Regions from separate parts of the Sodalis sp. RH21 genome, predicted to be linked through region 1. Evidence: predicted binding sites of a transcription regulator. Region 1 holds the regulator's gene; the other holds the start of a gene.
What was found. The regulator PhoB, encoded in region 1, activates phosphate uptake and scavenging genes when phosphate is short. The targets are predictions, from matches to a motif close to CTGTCATAAAACTGNCNNAT.

Region 1 (5,832 bases):
CCAACCTGCTGCCGGCACAGGGCCGACGCGTCAAGCGCGGCCTGCCGCTCCGCCTCCAGGCTTTGCAGGGCCTGCGCCAATGCCGCTGCCTGCCGGGTCAGTTCGTCGATCTCGCGCCGTTCGCGCCGCCGGTGAACCACGTTTTCCCGCCACAGCGGCAAGTGCTCGCCCCATTGCCGACAGGCGGCATGGCGGCGTAAAAACTCAGCGGTTAACTCGGCCTGCCGCCCGGTATGCTGCCATTGTCCCCGGGTCTGCGCCAGCGCGGTTTGGCGCTTTTCCCGCTGGGCGATCAATAATGCGCGCTGCTGCCGCTGCTGGGTTGCCGTCTGTTCCAGACCGGCAATTTTTTGATCCAGCGGGACGATCTGTTCATCGATGATCTGCTGCTGTCGCCGCTGCGCTTCGCCCTGCTTGCGCCAGGTTTCGCGCGCCGCGGCCAGGGCGGCTTGCAGCGGTTGCAGCGCCTGCCGCAACTGATTTTGCTCGGTAACCGCCCGGACGATGTCCTGCTGTTGCCGGTCGTGGGCCTGGGCGCTCTCCCGCAGCCGATCAAGCCGCGGCCGCAAAGCCTCGGCCGGTTCCGCGCGCGCCAGGCGGGTGAGGGCGTCCCGCGCTTCAGCGACGGCGGCGACGGCGGCCTGCGCCTGCGCCTGGGCTTCCGCCAGGGCCTCGGTCTGCTGCCGGTGCCCGGTCAGCCAGGAGCGATGCCGCTGTAGCCGCGATTGCTCGCCGTTGAGGCGGGTTTGCTCCGCCCGCAGGCGCTCCAGTTCGCCATTAAGCGCCAGCAACTGGGGTTCGGTCAGCAGCTCGATGGCGGCGGCGCGGGCCTGTAGCGCCTCCAGTTCGGCTTTTACCGTTTTATGGCGGTCAAAAATCTCGGCGGAAATACGCCCATAGATATCCGTGCCGGTAAGCTCTTCGAGCAGTTCGGCGCGTTTTTTGGCATCGGCATTCAGAAACGCGGCAAAATCTCCCTGCGCCAGCAGCACGGATTTAGTAAAACGTTCAAAATCCAGCCCGGTGAGTTCGGCGGTCAAGCGCAGCTTATTGCTGATTTTATCCGCCAGGATCGCGCCGTCGCCCATGCGCGCCAGTTCCACCTTGATATCCTGCAGCTTGCCGCCGGGGCTGTTTTTAGCGCGCCGCTGGCTCCAGAACGCGCGATAACCGACGCCCTTGACCTCGAATTCCACTTCGGCCAGGGCCTCCGCGGTATGGCGGGTCATCAAATCCTGCCCCGGCGTGCGCTCCAGCCGCGGGGTGCGGTGATATAACGCCAGGCAAATGGCGTCCAGCAGGGTGGTTTTGCCGGCGCCGGTGGGGCCGGTAATGGCAAACAGGCTGCTGCGATCGAACGGGGCGGCGGTGAAATCGATTTTCCATTCGCCCCGTAAGGCATTGATATTTTTCAGGCGCAGCGTCAGAATTTTCACAGCACGTCTCCTTGGGCGCCCGGGCCTTGCTGCACCTCCGCCGCCACCCGATCGTAGAGCAGGCGGATGCGGCCCAGGGTGTCCGGGTCCTGCTGCGCCGCGAGCGCGAGCCGGCGCTCGAACACTTCGCCGACGCTCAGCTCGTTCAGCGTTTCCCGGTGCTGGTGCGCCAGGGCCTGCAACCGCTGTTCGCGGTTGCGGCGCAGCAATACGATTTCCACCGGCAGGCCGGCCGCTATTTGCTGAATGCGCAGCTGGATGTCATTGAGATAGGCATCGGTCACCACTTCGATATCCAGCCACACCGGCGTTGCTTCCTGGCGATCGGCAAAGGCCAGCAACTGGGCTTCGATCTCCGCCAGCGACCCTTTTATCAGGCGCAGAGCCTGGGTTTCAGGGATTTGCAACGGCACGACCCGCGCCACATTGGCGTCGTCAAAACTCACCAGATTAACCTGCTTGGGCTGGCCGGTTTCATCGAAACTCAGGGCAATGGGGGAACCGCAATAACGGATATGCTCTTGATTACCGATACGCTGCGGCCGGTGAATATGGCCCAGGGCGATATAATCCGCCGGGGGGAACAGCTGGGCGGGAAACGCATCCAGGCTGCCGATATAAATATCGCGCACCGAATCCGTGGTGCTGGCGCCGACCGTGGTCAGATGCCCGGTGGCGATAATGGGCAACTCGCCGGGCTGGCCGGCGCGCAGATCCAACGCCTGGGCGTACAGCGCCGCGTAGTGCGCGGTAATGGCATCCATCAGCGCCCGCTGTTTGTCGTCCCCCGATTGCCCGGAGCGGCTCACCAGCATATCGCGCGGCCGTAAAAACGGGATGGCGCACAGAATGGCCCCCGGCTTTCCGCTACGCTCCTTGAGAATAAACACCGGCGGTTCGGCGATATCATCGCGGCCGACGCCGGCGATCACCCGGGTATGCATGCAGGCCAGCAGCGATCGGGACTCATTGAGGGTGGCCACCGCATCATGATTGCCGGCCAGCACGATCAGTTCGCAGCCGGTGGGCTGGAGCGCCACCACGAAACGGTTGAACAGTTCGCGGGCATAACTGGGCGGGGTGCCGGTATCAAAAATATCGCCGGCCACGATAATGGCATCGACCTGATGTTCATCCGCCCGAGCCACCAGCCAGTCGAGAAACGCCTGATGTTCACTGGCCCGGCTCTTGGTAAAAAACGACTGGCCCAAATGCCAGTCAGAGGTATGGATAATCCGCATGAGGCTCCAGCGTGGGTGCGAAAGTGAGGGCGAGAGTATAAACCTTCCCCCAGGACGATGCCGTCGTAAAGATAATATTCGGGAAGTTATACCGAAAAAAAGCGCGCCCCACTATGCTTGTAGCAGGAAGCGCTGATTTTAATAAATCTGTCATAAAAGTGACGCATAATGCCCGGGCACGATAACCGCAGAGATTAATGGCAGGAAAATAATGGCAAGACGCATATTAGTCGTGGAAGATGAAGCGCCGATTCGGGAAATGGTCTGCTTTGTACTTGAACAAAATGGTTTTCAGCCGATCGAGGCCGAGGATTACGGTGCTGCGGTCACCCTTATGGCGGAGCCTTATCCGGATCTGGTATTACTGGACTGGATGTTGCCAGGCGGCTCGGGGATTCAATTTATCAAACATATGAAACGCGAAGTCCTGACCCGCGATATTCCGGTCATGATGCTGACCGCGCGGGGTGAAGAGGAAGATCGGGTCCGGGGCCTGGAGGTCGGGGCGGACGATTATATCACCAAACCTTTCTCCCCCAAGGAACTGCTGGCCAGGATCAAGGCGGTGATGCGCCGTATTTCCCCCATGGCGGTGGAAGATAAAATCGAAGTGCAGGGCTTAAGCCTGGACCCGTCCTCGCACCGGGTGACGTCCAATGAGCTGGCGCTGGATATGGGGCCTACCGAATTTAAATTGCTGCACTTTTTCATGACCCATCCGGAACGGGTATACAGCCGCGAGCAATTGCTCAACCACGTATGGGGCACTAATGTATATGTGGAAGACCGGACGGTGGATGTGCATATCCGCCGCCTGCGTAAAGCGCTGGAAACCGGCGGGCACGATCGGATGGTGCAAACGGTGCGCGGCACCGGCTATCGCTTTTCGGCCCGCTATTAACGCGCCAACCAAGGAGAACGCCCGGTGCTAGAACGTTTATCCTGGCGAAAACTGTTGCTCGAAGTGGTGCTGTTTTGCCTGCCGGCCCTGCTGCTGTCGCTGTTCGTCGGCCATGCGGGCTGGCTATTGGCGGCGGCGCTGCTGGCCGCGCTATTACGCAACTATTATTATCAACTGCGCCTGTCGCAGTGGCTATGGGTGGATCTGCGCCGCACGCCGCCGGTGGGGCGGGGCAGTTGGGAACCGCTGTTTTATGGCCTGCACCAGATGCAGCAGCGCCATCGCCGCCGCCGGCGCGAGCTGGCGACCTTATTCAAGCGTTTTCGCAGCGGTGCCGAAACCTTGCCGGATGCCTTGGTGATGCTGACCGCCGACGGACATATTTTCTGGTGCAACGGCCTGGCGCAGCAATTGCTGGGGTTCCGCTGGCCGGAAGATAACGGCCAGCATATTCTCAATTTGCTGCGCTATCCCGAATTCAATGAATATATCCAGGCCCAGTCATTCAAGCGGCCGCTGACCCTGTTGCTGAATAATCAGCGCTATGTGGAATTCCGCGTCATGCCCTATACCGACGATCAGCTGCTGATGGTGATCCGCGACGTGACGCAAATGCGCCAATTGGAAGGGGCCAGGCGTAACTTTTTTGCCAATGCCAGCCATGAGCTGCGTACGCCGTTAACGGTGCTGCAAGGATATCTGGAAATGATGACCGACCAGACGATGGATAAAGCCATCCGCGCCAAGGCCATTCACACCATGCAGGATCAGACCCAGCGCATGGAGCGCCTGGTAAAACAATTATTAGTGCTATCCCGTATCGAGGCCGCCCCCCAGGGCGAGGTGAATGAACGGATTGATATTCCCGCCATCCTCAAGCGCTTGCAGCAAAGCGCGGCGGGGCTAAGCCAGGAGCGGCACGATATCGTGTTTCGCATTAATGAACAGTTGCAGGTCCGGGGCAATGAAGAGCAGTTGCGCAGCGCCATGTCGAACCTGATTTATAATGCGGTGATCCACACCCCTCCCGGCACCCGGATTGAAGTTTGCTGGCAGCGCACCGCCGCCGGGGCGCAATTCCAGGTGAGCGATAACGGACCGGGGATCGCTCCCGAACATTTGCCGCGCCTGACCGAACGTTTTTACCGCGTCGATAAAGCCCGTTCGCGCCAGACCGGCGGCAGCGGGCTGGGACTGGCCATCGTTAAACATGCGCTCAGCAACCATGACGCGCGGCTGGATGTGATCAGCGAACCGGGGGCCGGCACCCGGTTTGTGTTCACGCTGCCCAACCGGATGATCGTGTCCGCTTCCCAGGCGGAAAATTCCCTGCCCGCTTTGCCGCCGGTGAAGCGATGATGCTCGGGGGGACCGTCAAGATCGGGTGCTGCCTGCTCTGCCTGCTGCTGGCCCTGCCGGTCGTGGCGCGGCCGCCGTCGGTGCTCGCGGGCAACCTGACCAGCAGCGGTTCCGATACCCTGGCGAATATGATGACCCTATGGGCCGCGGATTTCACCGGGGACCATCCGGAGGTCCGTGTTCAGATCCAGGCGGCCGGGTCGGCCACGGCGGCCACGGCGCTGGCTTCGGGCACCGCGCAGATCGGGCCGATGAGCCGCGTGATGACCGCGCCGGAAATCGCCGCGTTCCGGCGCCATTACGGCTATGAGCCCCTGGCGGTGCCGGTGGCCCTGGACGCGCTGGTGATCGTGGTCAATCAGGACAATCCCCTGCCGTTTATCACGCTGCGCCAGCTGGACGCCGTTTTTTCCACTACCCGTAACTGCGGTGAAACCCGCGCGGTGAAAAACTGGGGCGGACTTGGCCTGGAGGGGGACTGGCGCGGTATGACCCTGGTGCGCTATGGCCGCAACTCGGCGTCGGGGACCTATGGCTTTTTCCGGCAACGGGTATTGTGCGCCGGGGATATGCTGCCGTCGGTGAATGAATTGCCCGGTTCCGCGTCCGTGGCGCAGGCGGTCGCCGCCGCGGCCAATGCCATCGGCTACGCCAGCATGGGGTTTCACGCCACCGGCGTGCGCATCGTGCCGTTGACGGACGAGCAGGGGCGACGGGTGGCGCCGGACGAAACGACGCTGCGCAATGGCGAGTACCCACTTATGCGCTATCTATACCTCTATATAAACAAAGCGCCGGATAAACCGCTGGAACCGGTCACCGCCGCCTTCATGGATCAAATCCTGTCGCCGGCGGGTCAGCGCCGGGCCCGGCAGGGGGGTTATCAGCCCTTGCC
Region 2 (5,832 bases), 2.7 Mb from region 1:
CACCTTGGACACCGGGCAGTAGGTCGTGCAGACGGTGCATTTCAGGCAGCTATCAAAACTCTGGTCGTTCGACAGGTTCATCATTGGTTCTCCTGTGCCAGGATAATGCGCCGGGCGGCATGGAGCGCGCTGGTAAGCGAGACCCCGGCGCCGCAGCCTTGCCGCAGGGGATCGTAGCCGCCCAATACCGCGCCGATGGCGTAGAGATTTTCCAGCGGCCGGCCCGCGCGCAGCGCCCGCTGTCCGGCATCGGTTTTAACGCCGAATTGCAGGTAGGGCTGGGGCGCGAAAAAGTCGGCCCGGCTCCATGCGCCGCGATCGGCGTTGTCCCAGACATCAAGGCCAAATACCGGTTCCACGATTTGTTCGCGGGTCGCCACCAGCCCGTTGCTGAAAAAGCTGCCGCTGGCCAAGACCACCTGCCGCGCGCGCAGCGGGATATCGCTATGATTACGGGTATAAACCCCGAGGATGCGCTGTCCGTCGAACTGCGCTTTCAGGACTTTATCGCCGGGCATAAATATCCCTCCCAGCTGGTTGAAGCGCCTCAGCATGCCCTGATGCATACGGATGCCCAGCAGGGACGGGGGCAAGGTGGGCAGCAGATATACCGGCCGGTCGATGGCGGCCCGCAGGGCATCCAGCGCCCGGCGGTCGTCCAGGCCGATGCAGGCCGGCAGGATCAGGCATTCGGCATCTCCCGCCAGGCGGGCCAGCTCATCGGCCAGGGCGGCGCCGTTTTCCGCCAAATCCAGCACCCGGGCGATATTTACCGCGCGGAATTCGCTGGGGTTATTGCGCAATAAATCCAGCGCCGGCAAATGTAAATAGGCCGCTTCGGCCGCGATGCCTTGTTCCGCCGCCAGCGAATCGGCCACCATCTGCGGCTGAAAATCCAGGAACCCTTCAATGCCGATTACCGCCACCTTCCGCCAGGGCAAGACGCCGTCCAGCGGGGTGACCGGGATATCCGCCGGGCTGAGCCAGGTGGCCTTGCGGGTGCCCAAGGGGGTAATGCGCTGGTGGTTATGGGCCGGATCGCCGGACAGGGCGATATTGCAGCGTCCCAGCAGCGCCTGCGCTTCGCGCGCCAGGGGGATGATGCGGTCGGCGCCGATGACGCTATAAGGGTGCCGCGGGGCCTGCGCGGCCAGCGCGGCCAAACAGGCCGGGGGCGATGCCACGGGGGTGCCGTCCGGCAGCCGGCACAGCAGATCCAGGGAACCGGAAGAGAAATACAGCGCGCTTTGTCCGGCGCTGACCACCGCGCAATGTTTACCCTGTTCGGCCAGGCGGATGGCGCAGCTTAATCCCGCCAGGCCGCCGCCAATCACTACGGTATCAAATTCCATCGTCCGCCTCCCGTTTACCGGCATTGTCGCCGTCCAGGCCGCATAATCCCTGGTAAACCCAACTGGTAAATTCGCTTTCCCGCAGCGCGTCCCCCCAGGCAATCGGCCTGACGCCTTTCCAGCGTTCGTTCAGGAACCTGGACAACTGGACGATGGACTGCGCCGGCGTGGCGACATTAAACCGCGCCAGCAGGCCGGCGGCGCGGCAGGCGCACAGTTCGCCCTGGCAGGTGCCCATGCCCACGCGCGTACGGCGGCGCAAATCGGTCAGGTTATTCACGGTCAGGGACTCCGCCGCATAACGCACTTCGCCGGCGGTAACCGCCTCGCATTCGCATACCAGGCTGTTATCGAGCCGGCTGCCGCCGAGCGCCCGGCTGGCCCGATCGCCGTGACGATAAACCGCCGACCCGGCGATGCTCACGGGTAGCCGGCTGACGGTGCGTTTAGTTTCCTCGGGCGATAGCCGGGAGCCGGGCAGGGGATTTTCGGCGGTGGTGCAGGGCGCGCTAACGCCCAGTTTCTCGCAGACTTTATCGGTCGCCCATTGCGCCATCAGGCGATAGGTCATCAGCTTGCCGCCGGTAATGGTGATAAATCCCGCCATGCCGTCCCGGGCGGCATGATCCAGCAGCACGATGCCGCGGCTGACGCTGCGGCCCGTGGGGTCGTCGTCGCTGGCCACCAGGGGGCGCACGCCGGCATAGGCGCGCAGCAGGCGCGTGTGCGCCAGCATCGGCGCCAGCAGCGCGCCTTCGCGGATTAATAAATCCACCTCCTGCGGGGTCACCGCGAGACGATCGATCTCGTCATACCCGATGCGGGTGGAGGTGGTGCCAATCAGCGAAATGGTGTCTCCCGGCACCAGAATGTCGCCATCGGCGGGGGTGCGGCAGCGATTGATCACCAGGTTATTAATACGATGGCCCAGGATCAGCAACGCCCCTTTGGCCGGGAACATCCGGATCTTCAGGTCGGCATATTCGGCGATATGCTGCCCCCAAATGCCCGCGGCATTCACGACCATCGCCCCGTGGATCTCATGGTGCTGCCCGGATTTGTGATTGTAGACGCGCACCCCGGTGACCCGATCGTTATGGCGCAGCAGGCCGGTGACTTCGTGATAGGTCAAAAAACGCGCGCCGTGTTCCCGGGCGTCGAGCATATTGGCCGTGCTCAGGCGAAACGGATCGATGGTGCCGTCCGGCACCCTCACCGCGCCGACCAGGGCGGGATTCACCGCCGGTTCCAGGCGCCGGGCCAATTGGGGATCGATGGCCTGCGCATCGATGCCCGCGTCGGCGCAGGCGCTGATAAATTGCCGCTGATAGTCCAGCGAATCCTGCGGCAGGGTGATAAATAATCCGTCGGTGGGTTCAATACAATGGTGGGCAATGCGCTTGAGGATGCGATTTTCTTCAATACATTCGCGGGCGGATTCGGCGTCATTTACCGCATAGCGGGCGCCGCTGTGCAGCAGGCCGTGGTTATGGCCGGTGGCGCCGCTGGCGATATCATAGCGCTCCAGCAGCAGGCAATCCAGGCCGCGGCAGGCGCAGTCGCGGGCGATACCCGCGCCGGTCGCCCCGCCGCCGATAATGATGACATCCGTATCAGCATAAGGCTCCCGGCTGGTTGCGCCGTCATTCATACGGTTACTCATGAAACCTCCTATGGCGCGCCCCGTGGCGGCGGCGGTTTATAGCAGTATTAACCCACGAAATCCGCAAAAAATGTGTGATAAGGAACAATATCGAATCATAAACGAAAGTTATACGCGCGTTAAAAACCCTTTAGTTGATAAATGTCATAAATTAATTATGTGTGAATATGCCAAAGTATGACTAATGGTTAATTTTTGGTATTAAATTCATAAAAATGTAATAAATGTTACACAAATCACAACCCCCGGCGGCGCCCCTCCCTAGGATAAGATTCGTTATCGAACACATTATTCGTATGTAATCAATTCAACCTCGCATTGCCGTGATTCATTATGCGCGAATCATCACTAACAGAGCCATTGGAGGCGCCCATGTTGAGCATTTTCAAACCAGCGGCACATCAGCCCCGCGTCCCTATCGATCAGACCGACCCGGTGTATCGCCGGCTGCGCTGGCAAATCTTTATGGGGATATTCTTCGGTTATGCGGCGTTTTACCTGGTGCGGAAAAATTTTACCCTGGCCATGCCATATCTGATTGAACAGGGCTTTAGCCGCGGGGATCTGGGCTTTGCGTTATCGGGTATTTCCGTCGCCTACGGTTTTTCCAAATTTATCATGGGCTCGGTTTCCGACCGTTCCAATCCGCGCGTCTTTTTGCCCGCGGGGTTGATCCTGTCGGCGGCGGTAATGTTATTTATGGGGTTTGTGCCCTGGGCCACCTCAAGTATCGCGGTCATGTTTGTCCTGCTGTTCCTGTGCGGCTGGTTCCAGGGCATGGGATGGCCGCCGTGCGGACGGACCATGGTGCATTGGTGGTCGCAAAAAGAACGCGGCGGCATCGTTTCTATCTGGAACTGCGCCCATAACGTCGGCGGCGGCTTGCCGCCCCTGCTGTTCCTGCTGGGCATGGCCTGGTTTAACGACTGGCACGCCGCGCTGTATATGCCGGCGTTCGCCGCTATTCTGGTGGCCTTTATCGCCTTCGGATTGATGCGCGATACCCCGCAGTCCTGCGGCCTGCCGCCCATTGAGGAGTATAAAAACGACTATCCGGTGGATTACAGCGACAAGGCCGAAGTCGAACTGACCGCCAAGCAGATTTTTATGCAATATATTTTGCCGAACAAGCTACTGTGGTATATCGCCGTGGCCAACGTGTTTGTCTACCTGCTGCGCTACGGCATTCTCGACTGGTCGCCGACCTATCTCAAGGAAGTGAAACACTTTACGCTGGATAAATCCTCCTGGACCTACTTCCTGTACGAGTACGCGGGGATTCCCGGGACGCTGCTGTGCGGCTGGATGTCGGATAAGGTATTCAAAGGCAATCGCGGCGCCACCGGGGTGTTTTTTATGGTGCTGGTGACCATCGTTACTATTATTTATTGGCTAAACCCGGTAGGTAATCCCGGTATCGATATGGCTTGCATGATCACCATCGGTTTCCTGATTTATGGTCCGGTGATGCTGATCGGCCTGCACGCCCTGGAACTGGCGCCGAAAAAAGCCGCCGGCACCGCAGCCGGCTTTACCGGCCTGTTCGGTTATCTCGGCGGGTCCGTCGCCGCCAGCGCCATTGTGGGTTATACGGTGGATTTCTTTGGCTGGGACGCCGGGTTTATGGTGATGATCGGCGGCAGCATCCTGGCGGTGCTGCTGCTGGTCATCACCATGATCAGCGAAAAGAAACATATGGCGAAACTGGCGGCGGAAAAGGGGGACTGACCGCCGGGTAAACCGCTTGCCGGCGGGGTTAACCCGCGGCAAGCGGCACGATCGCTGCGCGCCGGTAAACGGCGCGCTATCCAGAAAACGCGTCAATTCGAAAAACCCCCGATCGCCGCGCACTCTTTCACTGATATCGCCGCTGTTTGCCCGTCCGGTATTGCACCAAAATATGGCGTCCCGCTAGCGCAGCGGGTGCATTGTGCCGGTGCATCCCTCCGCATCTATTTTATAACTTGCTGATAAAATAGTGATTATTCCCTTGGCATAGCTCTTGCATACCAGCTTATATATAAGATGGTATACAAGTTTAATCGATCTTCGCATTCCTCCGTTGGCGGGGCGGGAAAGTTTAAAAGGGCGTTTATTAATCACACAGCTATGAGGTCGGGTTGAAGACATGATGAAAAAAAATGCAAGCGGCCAGGGGATCTCCCGCCGGGGCCTGTTAAAAGGCATGGGTATCGCCACGCTGGCCGGCGCCGCGGGCCTGTCGATGGCTCCCGCCTTTGCCAAAGAGCGCAGCGTGCGCATATCCAACTTCGGCGGATTTTTTGAAAAGGCCTTTAAGGAACATGTTTATCCGGCCTTTACCCAGGCTACCGGCATCAAGATTGTGTCGTCGCCGCAATCCGCCAGCGAGCAATTCCTGATGCAACTGAGCCAGTCCAACAAGGCCGGGTCGGTGCCGATGGATATTTGCTGCGTTCAGCAAAGCGACCTGCTGCGCGGGCGCAGCCAGGGGCTATGGAAAACCGTTGCCGCCGGTAAAGTGCCGAATCTGGGCAACCTGATGCCGGCCTATCGCCAGGACGCGGGCGCGGATGTGGATAATGTCGCGGCCATGGGCTGGTACCTGACGTTCGTGACCAACACGGAAGAGGTGACGACCGCCCCCACCAGCTGGCGGACGCTGTGGGAGAAAAATCCCCAGGCCTGGGGATTACAGGGCGGGGCTTCGACGGTGTTGCTGGAAATCACCGCCGCCACCTTCTTTGAAGGCAGCAAAACGCTGCAAACCAAAGAGGGCATCGATCGGGTGATCGCCAAAATCGCCGAGTTGAAACCCAATGCCAAAATCTGGTGGAC

Region 2: glpT (glycerol-3-phosphate transporter) is a predicted target of PhoB. The motif match lies at 3,231-3,250, and genes of this name have one in related genera.

Annotation. Positions count from the first base shown of each region.
Region 1 is NZ_CP178732.1:4,393,326-4,399,157, reverse strand. Features, by position in the region: gene ACL2XP_RS20300 (AAA family ATPase) at 1-1,436, opposite strand, end outside; gene sbcD (exonuclease subunit SbcD) at 1,433-2,677, opposite strand; gene phoB (phosphate response regulator transcription factor PhoB) at 2,889-3,578, shown strand; gene phoR (phosphate regulon sensor histidine kinase PhoR) at 3,603-4,937, shown strand; gene ACL2XP_RS20280 (PstS family phosphate ABC transporter substrate-binding protein) at 4,934-5,832, shown strand, end outside.
Region 2 is NZ_CP178732.1:1,687,510-1,693,341, forward strand. Features, by position in the region: gene glpC (anaerobic glycerol-3-phosphate dehydrogenase subunit GlpC) at 1-81, opposite strand, end outside; gene glpB (glycerol-3-phosphate dehydrogenase subunit GlpB) at 81-1,352, opposite strand; gene glpA (anaerobic glycerol-3-phosphate dehydrogenase subunit A) at 1,342-3,015, opposite strand; gene glpT (glycerol-3-phosphate transporter) at 3,388-4,743, shown strand; gene ACL2XP_RS07730 (ABC transporter substrate-binding protein) at 5,144-5,832, shown strand, end outside.